Regions from separate parts of the Pseudomonas sp. SMN11 genome, predicted to be linked through region 2. Evidence: riboswitches for the same ligand, from Rfam matches in the RefSeq annotation. Region 2 holds a riboswitch; the other holds the start of a gene.
The links. Region 2 has a riboswitch for manganese ahead of ACLEJU_RS22240 (TMEM165/GDT1 family protein). Riboswitches for the same ligand answer to the same signal wherever they lie in the genome.

Region 1 (9,802 bases), on a different contig from region 2:
AGTACCGGGTCGAAAATGTCGATCGGGTAGGCTCCGGTACCTGCGGCCGAACGCTGGATGATCGAGTTGTAGTCGTAGTCTTCGTACTCGATGCCGGTCAGCAGGGTATGGGCGAAGCCACCGGTGTCGAAGTGGCCGGTGAGATTGAGCTGGTAGTCGCGGTCGGTCCACTCCAGCTTGCGGTAGTTGAAGTTGCGCCCCAGGGTGCGGCCGTCGGCCTGCAGGCCGTTGGCTTCCACGGCGTTGCCCTTGAGCGAGCCGTCCAGCCATTGCATGCCGCCGCCCAGGGTCCAGTTGTCGTTGAGCAGGTGCTCGAAGCGCAGCTGGGCCATGTTGTTGTCGTTGTGCAGCAGGTTGTCGCTGCCTTTTTCCCAGATGTTGGTGTCGCGCGAGGCTGTGCCGCGCTGGCCGGGCAGGCGGGTCAGGCCGCGATCAAGCGGGTGATTGTTGCGCATGAAGTCACCTTCGAAGATGACCTTGGTGGCATCGTTGACCTGCCAGCTGATCACCGGCGCCACGTCATAGCGCTCGCTTTCGACATCGTCGCGGAAGCTGTCGCCAGCTTCGCCCAGCACATTCAGGCGATAAGCCAGCGAGCCATCGGCGTTCAGCGGCCCGGTGGCATCCAGGGTCGCCCGGTGCATGCCCTGGTCATCGAACTGGCTACCGAGGGTCACCTTGGGCTCGGCCAGCGGCTGCTTGCTGACCACGTTGAAGGTGCCACCGGGGTCGCCACGGCCATACAGGGTGGTGGCCGGGCCGCGGATCACTTCCAGGCGCTCGACGGTGTTGGCATCGGGGGCATTGGGGTAGCCGCGGTTGATCGGGAAACCGTTGCGGTAGAACTCGCCGGTGGTGAAGCCGCGCACGGTGAAGGTGGTCAGGCCCTGGCCGCCGAAGTTGTTGGCGCGGCCGACGCCACCGGCGTAGTCCAGGCCGTCCTGCAGGCGGGTGGCGCCGGTGTCTTCGAGCACATCCTTGGGCACCACGCTGATCGATTGCGGGGTTTCGTGCAGGGCGGTGTCGGTGCGCGTGGCAGTGGCCGAGCGGTTGGCCTTGTAGCCGTCCACCGGGCCATCGGCGCGTTCGCTGTCGGCGCTGCTGGTGATGTTCAGGGCCTGGAGTTCGATCCGGGCCGGGTCATTGAGCGGCTCGGGCTCGGCGAGGGCCAGCGGGGAGATAGCTTGAAGCACACAAAGCGAAACGAACGTGCGACGCATCGACGGTACGATCCTGGAGTAGGGCGCTGAGGGGGAGTGTGGGAAGCGCTGAGAAACTACTACGAATCATTATCAAATGCATTATTTTTAATTAGAACTGGTGTGCCAGATACCATGAGTTTGGCAGGACCATCCTATTCGCGGGTAAACCCGCTCCCACAAGGCCCGCGCAGCCCTTCAGGCTGGTGGTATACCTGCAGGAGCGGGCTTGCCCCGCGAAGGGGCCAGTTCAGCCAGCCCGGATCTCAGCCAGATCCCTTGATTGCCAGCACGTTGCAAAGCGGATGCTCCAGCACATGCGCCGTGGTGCCGCCGAGGAACGTCTGCATCGCATCATGCCGATGGCTGCCCATCACGATCACATCGACCCGACTGTGGCTGACGAACTGGGCAATCGCCCGGATCGCCGCACCTTCGACAAAGTGCCGTCGCTCCAACGGAATCTGGTGGTGGTCGCCCAGCCGGTTGAACGCCGCACGCTGCGCCGTGCGCACACTGCCATCGAACCCGGGCATGGTGACTGTGCCAGCACCAAAGTCGGCGATATGGGTCTTGGCCGCATCGCACACATGCAGCAGGTGCAGTTCGGCGTTGCATTGCAGGGCCAGGGCATGGGCGCTGTGGATTACCTGATCGTCCAGGTGCTCGCCGGCACCCAGGCAGTTGAGGTCCACCGCCGCCGCAATCTGCCGGGGCAGCGGCAGGCGGATGTCGCTGACCAGGTGCACGGCCACCGGGCTTTCCTTGAGCAATTGCCAATCCAGCGGCGTGACCAGCAAGCGCTTGAGTACCGGTTCGTGCTGCACGTCCTTGATCAGCAGGTCGCAACCCAGCCGTTCGATGCGTTCAAGCACGCTGCCCAGCGGGTCGCGGGTCAACAGCAGTTCGGTGGAGACATCGAGCCCGGCGTTGCCCAGTTGCTCGGCTTCGTCGGCCAGCCACTGGCGATTGTCGCCAAGTAGCCGCTCACGCTCGCGGCCGTCGCTCATCAGGCCAAAGGTGTCGACATCGTCGACGAACACATTGATATCCAGCAGGGCACCACTGGACTCGGCCAGCGCCGCCGCGCGTTGTAGCGCCGGGGTATGGCGCATTTGCGGGCCGAGCATGACGAACAGACGCTTGAACTGGCTCATCGCACACCTCCACGTGTGGCAGCCCCCCTGCTGTAAAGAGTCTTACGACTTTCCCTGCGTGCTCAAAGCATGGGGTAGTCACGCAATCAGTCTAGTGGTTTTGCGTAGTGGCAGATCTGAAATCTGATGAGCAGCTGAGACGGGTTTCACCTCGTTCGAGTTTGTCTCATCGCATCATGGAGTTTGCCCAGGAAGTTTTCCGTGCCTTCGAATATATCGAAGGCTTCATTTGTGCCTTTAAGTGTTGGGTGGCGCTTAAAAAAGGAATGCATCCATTCTTCTTCTCTGAAAGACAGATCCAGTACCTCGATTTGATAATGCCGAAACCCTGGTATTTTTTTTTGCTGCTTGGTCAGGGGAATTAGAGGCAGAATTTTTCTGGCCTGTGCATAAAGCTCAATATTTTGGAAAAGATTAGCTTCTGCTACTGAATGGCGTGTGCCCATGGAGTAAGGCGAAATGTGTACAGGTGAAGTCGATCTCTTGGCGAGACTGTTGCTCGAACTCTTTCCGGTTAGTCTTTTCAACGGAGAGCTCGCCGATGTATAGCGCCATGGGACTTTAGTGCCACTACCCCACATCACATCATGGTTGCGCATGAAAAATCGACGCATCTGCCCTGAAGGGTCTGTATAGTTTGTTGGGTCGGCTCCGCAATATGCGTAGCAATTGGGCCCTGCGTCGGTTGAGAAGGGTGAGTACTCATCCGGGGAGTAAAATCTCATACTAACCGGGTTGTAGATGCGACGTTGTCCGAGCAGGTACAGCCCACCGACCGGCCCAAGATGCTCACCGTTGTAGCCAGTCAGGATTGGGATTGGAAAGGGGGTATTCAGGCCATAAGGTGTATAGGCAATGCCAAATGATTCGCGTGGGATACCAACCCTGAGGGGAGAGCCGTGAGAGTCGATAGCAAAGAGGATGGGGGTGATTAGGTCACTGTGTAATTCAGCAAGAGTGATTTGATTGTGCCGAAAAGCGGTTCGGGAGTGCTGGTGTTGTACGACACTCTTCAAACGCGCGCCGGCGAAAAAGTAAAAAATTTTGCTATTCATCTTCAGGTGCCTGGCATTCAGATAGTACGGATAGTTTTCTTTTAATGACATTGTGGCAACTAGCAAAAATAGTAGGTGAGCGCGCATTTCCAAATGCCGTCAGGGAACTGGCCTATTCATTGCTCAACGGAGTGGAAGCTTTTTCACGATTTTTTCACGCTGCGCTGGTATCATCGCGCCACTCATTGGGGAGTAGCCTGCCTTCACGCACTGCGAAGGCGCTCTGGTCAACATATTTGGCAACCTGCCATGGCCAGCGCATCCACGCGGATTGGCGAGACCAACGACCTTCCTGCAGCCAAGCCGGGCCTGCAGGTCGTCTGTCGTTGACTCGTTGCCCGGCTGGAGCTCGATCGTTGAACCCCATTTCCCTCGTCTTTCTCGCCTTCGCCATGTCCACGGATGCCTTCGCGGCCGCCATCGGCAAGGGTTCGAGCCTGCACAAGCCACGTTTGGCCGAGGCCCTGCGCACCGGCCTGATCTTCGGCATCATCGAAGCCATCACCCCGGTCATCGGCTGGTTGCTGGGCCAGGCGGCCAGCCAGTATGTCGAACAGTGGGACCACTGGATCGCCTTTACCCTGTTGCTGCTGCTCGGCGCGCACATGGTGCATGCCGGGTTGAAGCCGGATGACGAAGAAGAAGAGAAACAGAGCCAGCATTCGTTCTGGATCCTCGCGGTCACGGCTCTAGCCACCAGCATCGACGCCCTGGCAGTGGGCATCGGTCTGGCGTTCGTCGACGTGAACATCTGGGTGGCCGCCGCGGCGATCGGCCTGGCGACCATGACCATGGTGACGATCGGCACCATGCTCGGGCGTGCGCTGGGTTCGGTGGTCGGCAAGCGCGCCGAGATCATGGGTGGCATCGTGCTGATGCTGGTCGGTACGACCATTCTCTACGAGCACCTGAGCGCCGCCTGACAGCTGGCGCGATCCCTGTGGGAGCCGGCAAGCCCGGCTCCCACAGGGTACGCGCCGGCTTTTAGTAAATGCCTGGGTCCCCGGCCTGCCACCCGCCACCCAGCGCTGCATACAGGTTCACTTCCGCCACCAGCTGCGCCAGGCGGTCACTGATCAACCCTTGCTGCGCCGTGAACAGCGAGCGCTGGGCATCGAGAAAGGTCAGGCTGCTGTCCACGCCGATCCGGTAACGATGCTCGGCCAGGTTGTAGTAACGCTCGTTCGACGCCACCAGCTCGCGCTGGGCCTGTAGCTGGCGCTGATAGGTCGCCCGTGCCGCCAGGCCATCGGCCACTTCCTGAAACGCGCTCTGGATGGCCTTCTGGTACTGCGCCACCTGGATGTCCTTCTGCAACCTTGCATAATCCAGGCTGGCGCGCAGGCTGCCAGCGGTGAAGATCGGCAGGCTGATCTGTGGCTGGAACAGCCAGGTGCCGCTGCCGCCGTCGAACAGGCCGCTCAGCTGCGGGCTGGTGCTGCCGGCGTTGGCGGTGAGGCTGATGCTGGGAAAGAACGCCGCCCGCGCCGCGCCGATGTTGGCGTTGGCCGCGCGCAGCTGATATTCCGCCTGGACGATGTCCGGGCGGCGGCGCAGCAGGTCCGAAGGCAAGCCCGCTGGCAGCCCGGCGATCTGATCGTCGGCCAGGGGCAGCGCGGCCAGGTCGCCATCCACCGGCGTACCCACCAGCAAGGTCAGCTGGTTGAGATCCTGGGCCACCTGGCGTTTGTAGCGCGCCACCGTGGCGCGGGTGCTGTCGACGCTGGTGCGTGACTGGATCTGATCCAGCGCCGACACCGTGCCGGCGCGTCGCTGTGCGGTGGTCAGGCGCAGGCTGCGCTCGTCGGCCGCCAAGGTATCCTGCGATAGCACCAGCAACTCCTGATCGGCACGCCAGGTCAGGTAGGCGCTGGCAACACTGGCCACCAGGCTCAGCTGTGTGCTGCGCCGTGCCTCTTCACTGGCCAGGTACGTCAGCAGCGCCTGGTCGCTGAGGCTGCGCACGCGACCGAACAGGTCCAGTTCGTAGGCACTGATGCCCAGCTTCGCCGCGTAGGTCGAGGTAATCATGCCCTGGTCAGTACCGGTCATGCCCCGGGGCAGGTACTGGCGCTTACCTTGAGCATCGGCCGACACCTTCGGCAGCAGGTCGGCACGCTGGATGCGGTACTGGGCGCGGTAGGCTTCGACGTTCAGCGCAGCCTCGCGCAGGTCGCGGTTGTTGGCCAGCGCACTGTCGATCAGTTGGCGCAGAACCGGGTCCTGGAACACCTGGCGCCAGTCCTCGGCGTGCCGGCGCGCCAGCGCGTCGCCCTGATAGGCCGGGCCTTGCGGGAACTGCTCGGGCACAGGGGCGGCGGGGCGCTGATAGTCCGGTACCAGGGAGCAGCCGCACAGCAGTGCGGCGCACAGGGTAAGAGCATGTCGGGGCATCACGGGGCTCTCGTACGGTCAGGCGCCGGCCATCCATTTCGCCAGCCCATGGCGGCCACTGACCCCCAGCTTGGCGGTGGCGCGCTTGAGGTAGGTTTCGATCGAACTGTTCTTCACATTCAGCTTCTGCGCCAGTTCCGGCACCGTGCCGCCGGTCAGCAGGCCGAGGCACACTTCCTCCTCACGGCTGGAAAGCCTGACGGCTTCCTGGATCAGGCGCTCGCCAAAGGAGTGGCGCAACGAGCCCGCTTCAAGGTCGGCCAGGGGCGAGCCGACGCGACGCGCAAGGCCCTGGCCGAGCAGCTGGCCATGGTGCTCGACCAAGGGCAGCAAGGTGTCGGAAAGGCTCTTCAGCTGTGACAGTTCAGCCAGGGTAAACGCCCTTTGCTCAGGCAGGCGATGGAAGCAGATGACCCAGCGCCGGTCACCGCTGCAGGACACCAGGTGGCACTGGTGGGGATGCTGGGCGTCCAGCGGCGCCTTGAACTCGATCAGCAGCGGGTCATCCATCTGCATGATGCTCTGCAGCAGCGGGTGGCGCAGTGGCTCGTTGCCCGGCCGTTGCTGCTCCAGGCCGGCACTGCCCAGCAGCCTGATGTGGCTGACACGGGACTGGCGCGGGTCCAGGGTCCATTCGCTCAGCTCGAGCCTGTGGACCGGTACCTGGGCATCGACCAGGCGTAACATCTGTGCGGCGAAACCGTCGGCGCCGGTACTGGCGATGAGTTCGCCCAATTGCAGGTACAGCAGAGGGTCGGGGCGGTGTGCGAGGCTGGCACTCAGCTTCATGTGCTTTCTTCCTTGATTCAAAGCGTTACGGCGGGTGGTCGCGCGGTCAAGTGCTCCGGGTGGTGGGTGGGTGACGGTATTCAAGCCCGCAGCGGGGGCTGCGTCTGTAATGGAAAACCGGGACAGAAAATGCCATCAAAGATGGCGCGGCGAGTGGAGCATGAAACGGTCGCGATAACGCAAACGCCCTGGCCAGCCAGTCGATTGGCGTCATTACCCTGACGTTGCACGCCCGTTTCCGGCTGAACGGCGTGGGCGTAAGCGATCAAGGGCGGCACGCTATAGTTGATTTCCTACAGGCTTTTCAGCCGCTCTTGATACGCGCGCCGGTTGTCCGGGTTTAAGGGGCCATACAGTGCGGGGAGGGGGTGCTTGAATCCGCGGATGATCAAGCCAAGAAGGACCTGCCCCCCCATGCCTGCCGCCGAAACCTTTGCCCTGACCGTTGCCCAGCGTGATATCTGGCTGGACCAGATCGGCCACGGCGATTCGCCGCTGTACAACATCGGCGCCTACGTCGAGCTCGACGCTGCGCTGGATGTTGCGCGGCTGCGCCAGGCGCTGGCGCACCTGGTGGCACTGCACGAAGGCTTGCGCACGGTGCTGCTGGCGCCAGAGGGCCAAGGGGGCGTACCGCGGCAGTGCTTTGCCGAAACGCTGACGGTGGCGTTGGCCGAACATGACCTGCGCGATGCCGCAGACCCCATGACCGCCGCCCGGGCGCTGCTCGACAGCTTTATGCAAAAACCTTTTGCGCCGGGCTCCGGTGCCTTGTGGGGCACGCAGCTGATCAGGCTCGGCGAGCAGCGCTACCTGTTGGCACTGCAGGCGCATCATCTGATCCTCGACGGCTGGGGTGTGGACCTGTGGTTCAAATGCATCGCCGACTACTATGGCCTGCTGGGCCAGGGCGCATCTTTGCCCGACAGCGCGCCCGGTTACCGTGAGTTCGTCGAAGACGACAACCAATACCAGGCGTCGGCACGCCATGCACGTGACCGTGACTACTGGCTGGGCAAGTACCAGCAGCTGCCCGATGCCTTGCTGGCGCCGCGTGAGCGCGGGCGGTTGACGGCTGGTGAACCCAGCGCGGCCCTGGAGCTGCCCTTCGACAGCCAGCTGCTGGCTTGCATGAACGCACTGGGCAGCGAACTGCAGGCGTCGGCCTTCCACGTGCTGCTGGCGGCGATGCACGTGTGCTGCACCCGCACCTGGCAGCGCGACCAGTGGGTGGTCGGCGTGCCGGTGCGCAACCGTGCCAGCGCGCGCTTCAAGTCGACCCTCGGGCTGTTCACCCAGGTCAGCGCCTTGCGCATGGATTTTGCCCGCAGCCAGTCGTTTGCCGAACTGGTGAACAGCATTCGCGATGCACTCAAGCAGGACTTTCGTCACCAGCGCTTCGCCCTCAGCGAGTTGAACCGCACGCTTGGCGCCCTGCGCGAAGAGCGGCCGCAGCTGTTCGAACTGATGGTGTCCTATGAAGAAGATGGCAACGCGCTGCGCTTCGGCGGTGCTTGCGGCCATACGGTGATGATCTGCAACAGCCACGAACCGACGCCCCTGAGCCTGCACCTGCGCAGCAACCCGCACAGCGGCAAGGCCCACCTGCACCTGGTGCACAACCTGGCCTGGTTCAGCAAGGAAGAGGTCGCGGCCTTGGCCGAGCGGCTTCTGCATGTGTTGCGGCAGGGGCTGGAGCAACCGGCGCTGCGCGTTGCCGATTTTGACCTGATAACGGCTGCAGAACAGCGGCAACTGCAGCATTGGCACCAGGCAGCGGTTGCCCAGGGGCAGCCAGAGCCGTTGATCCACCGACGGATCGAAGCTCAGGCCAGGCGCCGGCCAGCGGCGCTGGCAGCCGTGCACGGTGGCCAGCGGCTGAGCTACGGCGAGCTGAACGGCCTCGCCAATCAGCTGGCACGGCGGCTGATCGGCCTGGGTGCAGGCCCGGACCAGCGCATCGCAGTCGTGGCCCAGCGCGGGCTAGATACCCTGGTCGGCCTGCTGGCGGTGCTTAAAGCTGGCGCCGCCTACGTGCCAATCGACCCGGCGCACCCGCAGGAGCGCCTGGCCTACCTGCTTGAAGACAGCGCGCCGTGCGTGGTGCTGACCCATTCCCGGTTCAGTGCACGCCTGCCAGCCCACGGCCTGCCGCAGATCGAACTGGACCGCTGCAGCTGGCAAGCGCCGAGTGCAGAGGCGCCCGCCGTCGCACAGCTGGCAGCGGGCAATCTGGTGTATGTCATCTATACCTCCGGCTCCACGGGCCTGCCCAAGGGCGTGATGGTCGAGCACCGTATGTTGGCCAACCTGGTCGACTGGCACTGCAACGCCTTCCACCCGGGCCCGGGCCGTCATCAGTCGAGCCTGGCCGGTTTCGGCTTCGATGCCATGGCCTGGGAAATCTGGCCAGCCTTGTGCAGCGGCGCGACCCTGCACCTGGCGCCGGTACGCGAGGGCGGCGAAGATATCGACGCCTTGCTGCACTGGTGGCGCGCCCAGCCGCTGGACGTGAGCTTTCTGCCGACCCCGGTGGCCGAACATGCCTTCGCCCAGGGCGAACTGCACCCGACCCTGCAGACCCTGCTGGTCGGCGGTGACCGCCTGCGCCGCCTGGCCCGCGAGCGCCGCTACCGGGTGATCAACAACTACGGCCCCACCGAAGCCACCGTGGTGGCCACGTCGGGCGAAGTGTGGGCGGGGCAGCCGCTGCACATCGGCGGGCCGGTCGCCAACACCCGGCTGTACGTGCTGGACGAGCAGCAGCAGTTGCTGCCACCTGGCGCCGTCGGTGAGTTGTACATTGCCGGCCATGGTGTGGCGCGCGGTTACCTGAACCGCCCCGAGCTGACCGCCGAGCGCTTCCTCGACGACCCGTTCAGTGCGCACCCGGGGGCGCGCATGTACCGTAGCGGCGACCTGGTGCGCTGGCGGGCCGACGGCACCCTGGAATACCTCGGGCGCAACGACGACCAGGTGAAGATCCGTGGCGTGCGGGTCGAGCTGGCCGAAATTGAAGCCGCGCTGAACACTCATGCGGCCGTGCGCGAAAGCGTGGTGCTGCTGCGCGAGGGGCAGTTGCAGGCCTGGTACATCGGTGCCTGCGCGGTAGCGCCACGTGCGTTGCACGAGCACTTGCGCGAGCGCTTGCCAGCCACCTTGCTGCCTGTGGCCTACGTCAGCCTGGCTGGCTGGCCGCTGACAGCCA
Region 2 (9,802 bases):
ATTTCCGGGTTGTCGCAACGCAGCCACTGGCCGCTCACCGGGAAGCCGCCGAAGCCTTTGCTTTCCGGAATGCCGGACAGTTGCAGCAGCGGCAGCGCCGCGCCACCAGCACCCAGGAACACGAAGCGGGCGTCGACTTCGCGGGCGCCGCCGCTGTTGACGTCCTTGATACTCACGGTCCAGCCGCTGCCATTACGGCGCAGGCCGACGACTTTCTTGCTGTACTTGACCTGCGCGTCCGCGCTGTCGCCCAGCACCTTGAGCAGCTTGTTGGTCAGTGCCCCGAAGTTGACGTCGGTGCCTTTGGCCACGCGGGTTGCGGCGATGTGCTGGTCGGCCGGGCGGCCTGGCATCATCAGCGGCATCCACTGGTTCATCACGGCCTTGTCTTCGGTGTATTCCATCTCGGCGAAGGCGTGATGCTGCTTGAGCATTTCGAAACGCTTCTTGAGGAAGGACACACCCTTGTCACCTTCGACGTAGCTCAGGTGCGGGACCGGGTTGATGAATGCACGTGCCGAGCCGAAGGTGCTCTTCTTGCTCAGGTATGCCCAGAACTGGCGCGAGACCTCGAACTGGGTGTTGATGTGCACGGCCTTCTTGATGTCGATGCTGCCATCGGCGGCCTGGGGCGTGTAGTTGAGCTCGCACAGGCCGGCATGGCCGGTACCTGCGTTGTTCCAGGGGTTGGAGCTTTCCGCGGCTCCGGAGTCCATTGCCTCGACGACCTCAAGCTTCAGGGTCGGGTCAAGCTCCTTGAGCAGTACGGCCAGGGTGGCACTCATGATGCCTGCGCCTACCAGTACCACATCAACCGATTCGTTCTGCGCCATTTAACGCGTCTCCACAATCTACAGCTACCTAATTGACAGCATAGGACCACTGGGGTTGCCAGGATCGCCATGTCCGACTCTTCGCAGTTCTTGCCACTTCCGCGGACACCGCCAATCAGTCTTTGGGTTGCGATATTGAACCCTGATTGCCACGGGTGCGGCAATTCGACTTATGGTCAAGGTGTCGTGCGTGCGCTATGGAACGACCTCAGGCACTCATCCGAAATGAATGCATAAGCCGCCTGTTCAGGGCTGTTCGGGACACATCTGCTGCTTTTGCACATGCCAGACTGTTCATTTGCTCGCCACACTCTTGTGAAGTAGTGAAAACCGTTTTTTCACGCTCTTTTGGAGACGTGAACCTCAAAAGGGGACTGCGCGATGGCAACCCACAGGTTCATGCAGTGCGAAGGGCCGGAAAAGCAGGCACGACAGCCGATGCAAGACCTGAGTGGAAGGCTCTCTGTGGGCGAAGCGGGTGAAGGTGCCGGGGTCAGTCGGCGAGTGCGGGGCCCGATCAGGAGACGTCCTTATAATCGGGGGGAGATTATAACGATGTCGCGGGCAGAAAGGTCGTAATTCGTGGTTTTTATTGCAGCGTTTGTCAGGCCGCTAGGATGCGCTGGTGCCAACGGCGGCTTGCGCGGGCGCAAACCCGGGCTTCGGCGGGCAGTTCACGGCCCAACCAGGCCAGCTGGATTTCGCTAATCTGCACCCATCCGCTACCGCTGGGGACCTGGCTGCATTGCTTGAAGGCTAGGCATTTGCCCTCGCCGTCGAGGCGGGCGTAGGCATTGTGGCGCGGGCGTTGGCAGAGCAGTGTCCAGAGCGAGGCCATGGCGGTACGTCCTGTTCGTTTGGGCTTGGCGCAAGGATAACGGCGCGGCCATGAAACGATTGTGACAAGCGGGCCGGACCGATGACTGGTCTGTGCCTGGCTGGGTATACTGTGGGCCTTTGCCGTATTTTCTGGAGAAACGCGCATGTTGCAACGTCTGTTGTTCGGTTTGATTGCCGTGGCCAGCCTCAGCCTGGTCGGTTGTGCCCACAGCCCGCAACAACTCAGCCCGCAACCCACGCTCAAGGCTCAGCTCGCCCCGGTCGGCCACGGCCAGCCGGTGGTGGTCAAGGTGGTCGACGGGCGTGCTTCGCAGTCCCTGGGCACCCGTGGTGGCATGTACCCTGAAACCAGTACCATCAGCGTCAGTGGCAATGATGTCGTGCCCAAGCTGCAGGCCCAGGCCGAAGCCGCCGTGCGCCTGCTCGGCTTCACCCCGACGGCTAACGCCTACAACGCACCGCAGCTGACCGTGACCCTGGCCGAACTGAAGTACCAGTCGCCGAAAGACAACCTGTACGTGACCGAAGCTACTATCGGGGCCACCTTCCGTGCCGATGTGCAGAATGCCAGCCGCCGTTACAGCGGCCGCTACGGTGCTTCGCTGGACCAGCGTTTCGGCATGGCGCCGAACCAGGACACCAACACCCAGCTGGTGGGCGATGTGTTGAGCGATGCACTGACCCGCCTGTTCAAGGACCCGACCATTGGTCAGGTGCTGGGCGAGTAAGCCTCACGCTGCAAATGAAAAACCCGCTGCCTGAGCACCAGGTAGCGGGTTTTTTGTTGTCTGTAACGACCTAGGCGGCTTCGATGTGAAAATCCAGCAAGCTGACGCCGGTGCTTGCATCCACCTCGGGCAGGTCCTCGTGCATATGCCCACCCAGCGCGCAGTACACCAGCCACTGGCGGTCCTGGACATTGATGGCAAAACCATCGATCAACGCCTGCTGCTCATCGCTCTGGGTCACGAGATAGAGGCGGTCCTGGTTTTCGGCGTGCAGCATCAACAAGCTCCGGTAGGGGAAAAGGCCGGTAGAATGGCCTGCCCTGATGACGAGCATGTGACAGATGAAATCTAGTGACACTTTGTCGCCAAGACCGGGCGGGCAGGGCGGACTCCGGTAGAATGCCGGGCTTCGCTGTGGCTATGACCGAGGTTGAGTGATGTCGTTGCAAGTGCTCTGGGGCTTTCTTTCCGCCCACCCTACCAAGCTGATCAATCTGCTGGCGCTGTTGCTGACCTGCCCTGGCGGGTTGCTGCTGCAGAGCGCGCGGCGGCGTGAGGCGACCAGCCGTGAGAGCCTGGCAGTGGAAGAGGGGCTGGTGGATGCCTTCGACCAGCGCGTGCCGCGCTACTACTACATCCTCGGTTTTTCCTGCCTGGCCATGGCGCTGCTGCTGTCCTGGTTGAGCACCTGGATCTGAAACGACTGGGGCCGCATTGCGGCCCCAGGAAGATTGATCAGGCGACAGGTGCCTGCTGCTTGACCTGATACTGGTTGCGCACCGGTGTCGCATACTGCAACACCAGGTACGGTCGCTGCTCCTCGGGGCAGGCATCCAGGCGGCGCTGCCATTCTTCCCTGGCCTTGGTCAGCTCTTCGGCCGGGAACACCTTCTCGGCGCTCGGCACCTGCAGTGCCTCATCCTTCTCGCTCCACAACGCATAGGCCAAGTAATGCACCGGGAACAGGCGGTAGCCGCCGAGGATCTGCCGGTCGGTTTCCTGTGCCAACTGCTTGGTGTCCTCGTAGTACTCGGTCACCGGCGGGGCGAAGTGGATGTGCACCCGGCCTTTATAGCCGGTGATGCCCTTGGCGATGCTGTTGTCGTCCTCGCCCGGTGCCTTCTTGTAGGTGCCGGTGGTGGCGCGGATGTACAGCTCGCGGGCCTTGGCCTGGTCGCAGGGGTCGTACTCGTAGCTGATCGACACCGGGATCAGGTTCAGGCTCTGGATCACCGCCCCGAACGGCTCGTCCTTGCGGCTCATGTGGAACATCTTGAGGATCGCCGAATCGGTACGGTCATCACCGTCCTTGGCGCGGCCTTCGGCCTGGGCGATCCAGATCGACGTGCCGTCATTGCGGATCGAGTGGTTGATGTAGGCCGAGAGCAACTGGTAGGCCGCGAGCTTTTCGCGGCGGCCGCTGATCGAGCGGTGCACGATGAAGCTCTTGTTCAGGCGCATCATGTCGCTGACGAACGGCTTCTGCAGCAGATTGTCGCCGATGGCGATGCGCGGAGTCGGCAGGCCGGCGTGGTACACCGCGTAGTTGACGAAGGCCGGGTCCATGACGATGTCGCGGTGGTTGGCCAGGAACAGATAGGCCGTGCCCGACTTGAGCTGTTCGACGCCGGAATAGGTGACGCCGTCGGTGGCGCGCTCGATGGTCTGGTCGACGTAGTACTCGACTTTGTCCTGCAGGGTCGACACACAGGTGACACCGGCAAATTCCTTGCGCAGGCGCCGGGCGATCAGCGGCTTGAGCAGCCAGCCGAAGGCGCCGGCCGCGCGCGGGAACTTGAAGTGGGTGAGGATATCGAGGAATGCCGGGTCGCTGAGCAGGCGTGCCAGAACGGCAGGGACCTCAGCATCGTCGTACGGTCGGATGGCATCGAATTCGCCCATCATGCTCTCTTGTTGGAAACGGCTAGGGTAATAAGGTAAGGGGTGGGGCCCGAAAAACGGCTCGTGCACACGCAAGCCCTGTAAACAGACCGGCAATTATACGCACAAGTCACCCCGGAGGCCGCGATGCTCGAACAAGCGTTCTACGATTGCCCTTATTGTGGTGAAGAAGTTGAAACGACAGTGGACCTGTCCGGCGGCGATCAGGAGTACATCGAGGACTGCCAGGTGTGCTGCAAGCCTATCCGCTTTGTGCTGCAGGTTCATGGCGACGAATGGATGCTGGATGTCTACGGTGAGAACGACTGATGCGGCGGATCTACGAACCGGAAAACCTGCTGGAGGCCGAAATGCTGCTGGGCATGCTCGTCAGCGAGGGTATCGAAGTGCACTTGGTCGGCCGCGACCTGATCGGCGCTGCCGGTGAGTTGCCGTTGCAGGGGCTACTCGGGCTCGCGGTGCCCGACCAACAGGCCGAATACGCACGGCAACTGATCGATGCGTACAATGGTGCCGAGCCGCTTGCCGGCGACGAGCCGGAGAGTCATCCCGGTACCTTGATCTGCTAGGTTCTGAAATCGCCCATGTGTGGACGTTACGCCCTCTTTCGCTGGCCCCAGGCGCTGGCCAGTCTGCCGGGCTTCCCTGCCGGCCAGCCGGCCCAATGGAATATCTCGCCCGGTGCTTCGGTGCTGATCCGGCGCCAGCTCGACGGCCAGCAGCAGCTGGCCAAGGCGCGCTGGGGGTTGACCCCCGCCTGGCTCACCGACCTTTCGCGTACCCCCGCCCATGCCCGGGCCGAGACCTTGGCCGAGCAGCCGATGTTCCGCGAAGCGTTTCGCCTGCGCCGTTGCCTGATGCCGGCCAACGGTTTCTATGAGTGGCGCGGCACGGTGCGCAAACGGCCTTACTGGCTGACACCAGGGGAGGGCGCCTCGCTGTATTTTGCCGCCATATGGGAGGCCTACCCAGTGCAGGACCAGGTGTGGTTGAGCTGTGCAGTGGTGACCCAGGCCGCGATGAACCAGCGCCGGCCGCTGATTCTCGACGAAGCCGGCCAGGCCGCCTGGCTGGACCCGGACACACCCTTGCCGCGCTTGCACGAGTTGCTCGCCAGCCCGCCGGCGACGCTGCGCGAGCGGGCCCTGGCGAACTTCGTCAATGACCCGAAACTGGACGCGCCAGAGTGCCTGACCCCCGCCTAGATAAAATCTTCCCTGCGGCTATGGCGGGTTACAGGCGACTCAGCCTAGGATACGGCGCATGTAAAAAGGGAGTGTTTTGATGCGTAAGTCTTTTGTCGTCAGTCTGTTGAGTGCTGGCATCCTGCTAGCCGGCTGCCAGGCGGTGAATACCACCAGTGGCGGTGCTGTCGGCGTCGAGCGCCAGCAGTACATGTTCAGCATGCTCTCGACCGACGAGGTCAACCAGATGTACGCCCAGTCGTACCAGCAGACCCTCGGCGAGGCGTCGAGCAAGGGCGTGCTGGACAAGTCCAGTGCCGATGCCAAGCGCGTGCAGGCCATCGCCAGCCGGCTGATCGCCCAGGCGCCCAAGTTCCGCCCCGATGCGGCGCAATGGAACTGGGAAGTCAACGTCATCAAGAGCGACGAGCTCAATGCCAACTGCGGGCCGGGTGGCAAGATCATCGTGTACACCGGGCTGATCGACCAGCTCAAGCTCACCGATGCGGAAATCGCCGCAGTGGTTGGCCACGAAATCGCCCACGCCTTGCGTGAGCACAGCCGTGAAGCGATGTCCAAGGCCTACGGCGTGCAGATGGCGCGCCAGGGCGCAGGTGCATTGCTTGGCCTTGGCCAGGACAGCATGGCGCTGGCCGACGCGGTGGTGAACTATTCCATGACCCTGCCCAACAGCCGCGCCAACGAGAACGAAGCCGACCTGATTGGCCTGGAGCTGTCGGCGCGTGCCGGTTATGACCCGAACGCCGCGATCACCTTGTGGAACAAGATGAGCAAGGCTTCGGAAGGTGCGCCGCCCGAGTTCATGAGCACTCACCCGGCGTCCAGCAGCCGGATCGCCTCGTTGCAGGCGGCGATTCCGAAGGTGATGCCGCTGTACGAAGCTGCGAAGCAGTAAAGCCGATAGGGGCTGCTTTGCAGCCCATCGCCGGCAAGCGCGGCTCCCACAGGTATCGCGTTCCTGTGGGAGCCGCGCTTGCCGGCGATGGGCGCGCAAAGCGGCCCCAGCTTTTTCAGATCAGCCCACCCAGCCACTGGTCTTCATCGCTGAGTACACGGCCACGATTGCCAGCACGAAGAACGCGGTCGCTGCCAGGCGACGAATCAGCGTCAGTGGCAGTTTCTCCGCAGCGAAGTTACCTGCCAGTACCACCGGCACGTTGGCAATCAGCATGCCTAGGGTCGTCCCGACGATGACCAGGATCAGGTGTGGATACTGGGCAGCCAGCATCACCGTGGCAACCTGGGTCTTGTCACCGATTTCAGCCAGGAAGAAGGCGATCAGCGTGGTCAGGAACGGGCCGAAGCGGCGGGCGGGGTTCTCGTCATCGTCCATCTTGTCCGGTACCAATGTCCACAGCGCAGTAGCGGTGAAGCTGGCGGCAAGAATCCAGTGCAACACCGACTCGGTGAAGAAACTGCCGACCCAGGCACCCACGGCACCGGCCGCGGCATGGTTGGCCAAGGTGGCGGCAATGATGCCGGCGATGATTGGCCAAGGCTTGCGGAAGCGTGCGGCGAGGATGAGCGCGAGCAATTGCGTCTTGTCGCCGATTTCGGCCAAGGCAACGATTGCGGTGGGGACCAACAGAGATTCCAGCATCAGGATTCCTACGGGGGCGGGTCGACACGGCTATGACACGTACAACCTTCCCGCCCCGGGTAAGGTGTGCGTGTCATAGGTCTTGTCAAACCGAGGACCTGTCTGTGCAGGTCGCTGGGTCGCACGCGCCATGGCCTGTGGGCCAAGTATGTTGACGCGTACCGGGCGAGCAGGGTGCTCGCGGGAGACTACTCCCCTAGGACGGTGCGGATTCTGCCTAGCCGAAACCGTTTCGGCAAGCCCTGTTTTTATCCGCGTGTGGCGCGATAGATGCGGAAGCCATCGGCCTCGGCGCAAGTCTGGCAATTGCCCAAGGCACCTTCGATCAGTGGCTGGTAGCGCAGAAAGCTATTGGCAACAAGGCGCATTTCCCCGCCTTTTCGCAGATGTTGGCCGGATTTTTTCAGCAGGTTTTCCGATGCCTGGTAATTGGTGTGCACCCCGGTGTGGAACGGTGGGTTGCTCAGGATCAGGCTCAGGTCGGCGGGCGCAGCATCGATGCCATCGCCGCTGATGACTTCGCCTTCCAGACTGTTGGCTGCAAGGGTCAGGCGGCTGGCTGCCACGGCGAAGGCGTCGACATCCAGCAGAGTGACCCGGCTCTGTGGATAACGACGCTTGACCGTGGCACCGAGCACGCCAGCACCGCAGCCGAAGTCGAGCACTTGGCCGACCGGCAGGTTGTCCAGGTGCTTGAGCAACAGGGCAGTGCCGCGGTCGAGGCGGCCATGGCTGAATACCCCCGGCAGGCTCACCACCTGCAGTGGGCCATCTTCAAGTTCGAGGGTGAAGCGCTCGGCCAGGCTCTCCAGCGGTCTGGCTTGAGGGGCGTTGTCCACGGTCACCTGCCACAGCTGGCAATGCCGCGCGCTGTCCAGTTTGCGCGGCTTGCCGAAAGCTTGCAGCTGTTTGGCCGCGCCTTCGATGCCGCCACGCTTTTCACCCACCAGATACAGCTCGCGGCCCGCCAGGCCGGACGCCAGGGCATTGAGCAGGTAGGCCGCCAGCTCGCGGGACTTCGGCAGGAACACCACGGCCGTCTCGAAATCGACCGGCGGCACATCGACGCCGTAGTGGCTGCGCCCGCTGAAGCGGCTGTCGAGCATGGCCTGGTCACCGGCATGCCAGGTCCAGCCATGGGCCTGGGGCAGTTGCCCGAGCAGGCCGTCGGCGGGGGCGCCGGCGAGCAGCAACGGGCCCTGGAACAGCTCTGCCTGGCGGAGCAACACTTCACTGCGCGGGTCCATGGACGACGCCTCCTGAAAAAAGTGGCGCAGTGTAGCAGAGCCGGGCGTGGGACTGAGCTGGCGCTCAGCTGACCACGCGGCGTGGCTGGCCTTCGAAGAAGGCCTTGGTGTTTTCGCTGAGCTGACCGACGATGCGCTGGCGCGATTCGACCGCACCCCAGGCGCTATGTGGGGTAATCAGCAGCCGCGGGATACCCTTTTCCAGCAGCGGGTTGCCGTTGACCGGTGGCTCGACGCTCAGCACATCGGTGGCCGCGCCGCCCAGGTGGCCGTTGCGCAAGGCATCGGCCAGGGCCTGTTCATCGATCAGTCCGCCACGGGCGGTGTTGACCACCAGCGCGCCTTTTTTCAGCAGCGCTAGTTCGTGGGCACCGATCATGTGCCGGGTATGTTCGTTGAGCGGGCAGTGGAGGGTCAGCGCGTCGACCTGCGGCAGCAGTTCGTCCAGCGCCAGGCGATCGTCACGGGCCGGGCGGCCAGGGATCTGCCCGCTCAGCACGCGCATGCCGAAGGCTTCGGCCAGCCGTGCCACAGCACCACCCAGTTCGCCATGGCCGAGCAGACCGAGGGTCTTGCCTTCCAGTTCGACGATCGGGAAGTCCAGCAGGCAGAACTGGCTGGCCTTGGCCCACTGGCCGTCGGCCACCGCCTGGTTGTAGTCGCACAGGCGCGTGGCCAGGGCCAGCAGCAGGGCGAGGGTGTGCTGGGCCACCGACGGCGTGCCATAGCCCTGGCAGTTGCAGACGGTGATGCCCTGGGCGCGGGCTGCGGCCAGGTCGACATTGTTGGTGCCGGTGGCGGCCACCAGGATCAGCTTCAGCTGCGGGTTGGCGGCCAGTGCGGCGGCATCGAGCATGACCTTGTTGCTGACCACCGCGACAGCGCCCTGCAGGCGTTCGGCGACCTGCTCCGGGCGGGTGGCGGCAAACAGCTCGAATTCGTCGAACTGCTCCTGCAACGGCGACAGGTCGAGGTCGCCAAGGTCCAGGGATTGGTGGTCGAGAAACACGGCACGGCGCAAGCTGGGCATCACGGGAAGCTCCGGAGGCAGGGCAGGGGTTGATCCATCTCCCCGCACAATGCCACTCATACCTTGTGCCGCCAAATCATTCCTTCGGCTGATTTGACCGTCACATTGAGCTACTACAGTAGATCCAGACTTGTTCGGCATGCTTTTCAGAAAAGGGATCACCATGTTGCAGACCCGCATCATCAAGCCCGCCGAGGGCGCCTATAACTTCCCTCTGTTGATCAAGCGCCTGCTGATGTCCGGCAGCCGCTACGAAAAGACCCGCGAGATCGTCTATCGCGATCAGCTGCGCCTGACTTATCCACAGCTCAACGAGCGTATCGCCCGCCTCGCCAACGTGCTGACCGAAGCCGGGGTCAAGGCCGGTGACACCGTGGCGGTAATGGACTGGGACAGCCACCGTTACCTGGAATGCAT

Region 1: it holds a riboswitch for manganese, as region 2 does, so the genes downstream of both, mntP (manganese efflux pump MntP) here and ACLEJU_RS22240 (TMEM165/GDT1 family protein) in region 2, are expected to answer to the same signal.

Annotation. Positions count from the first base shown of each region.
Region 1 is NZ_JBKGGW010000017.1:87,459-97,260, forward strand. It holds gene ACLEJU_RS16100 (TonB-dependent siderophore receptor) at 1-1,220, opposite strand, end outside; gene ACLEJU_RS16105 (universal stress protein) at 1,466-2,356, opposite strand; gene ACLEJU_RS16110 (RHS repeat-associated core domain-containing protein) at 2,503-3,498, opposite strand; yybP-ykoY riboswitch at 3,587-3,760, shown strand; gene mntP (manganese efflux pump MntP) at 3,768-4,334, shown strand; gene ACLEJU_RS16120 (efflux transporter outer membrane subunit) at 4,396-5,805, opposite strand; gene ACLEJU_RS16125 (helix-turn-helix transcriptional regulator) at 5,824-6,594, opposite strand; gene ACLEJU_RS16130 (amino acid adenylation domain-containing protein) at 7,009-9,802, shown strand, end outside.
Region 2 is NZ_JBKGGW010000032.1:38,359-48,160, reverse strand. It holds gene mqo (malate dehydrogenase (quinone)) at 1-833, opposite strand, end outside; gene ACLEJU_RS22285 (hypothetical protein) at 1,438-1,671, opposite strand; gene ACLEJU_RS22280 (YajG family lipoprotein) at 1,817-2,401, shown strand; gene ACLEJU_RS22275 (hypothetical protein) at 2,472-2,678, opposite strand; gene ACLEJU_RS22270 (hypothetical protein) at 2,839-3,099, shown strand; gene ACLEJU_RS22265 (1-acyl-sn-glycerol-3-phosphate acyltransferase) at 3,137-4,306, opposite strand; gene ACLEJU_RS22260 (CPXCG motif-containing cysteine-rich protein) at 4,430-4,612, shown strand; gene ACLEJU_RS22255 (putative signal transducing protein) at 4,612-4,872, shown strand; gene ACLEJU_RS22250 (SOS response-associated peptidase) at 4,888-5,508, shown strand; gene ACLEJU_RS22245 (M48 family metallopeptidase) at 5,588-6,403, shown strand; gene ACLEJU_RS22240 (TMEM165/GDT1 family protein) at 6,524-7,105, opposite strand; yybP-ykoY riboswitch at 7,128-7,317, opposite strand; gene ACLEJU_RS22235 (methyltransferase) at 7,357-8,355, opposite strand; gene ACLEJU_RS22230 (2-hydroxyacid dehydrogenase) at 8,420-9,385, opposite strand; gene ACLEJU_RS22225 (fatty acid--CoA ligase) at 9,549-9,802, shown strand, end outside.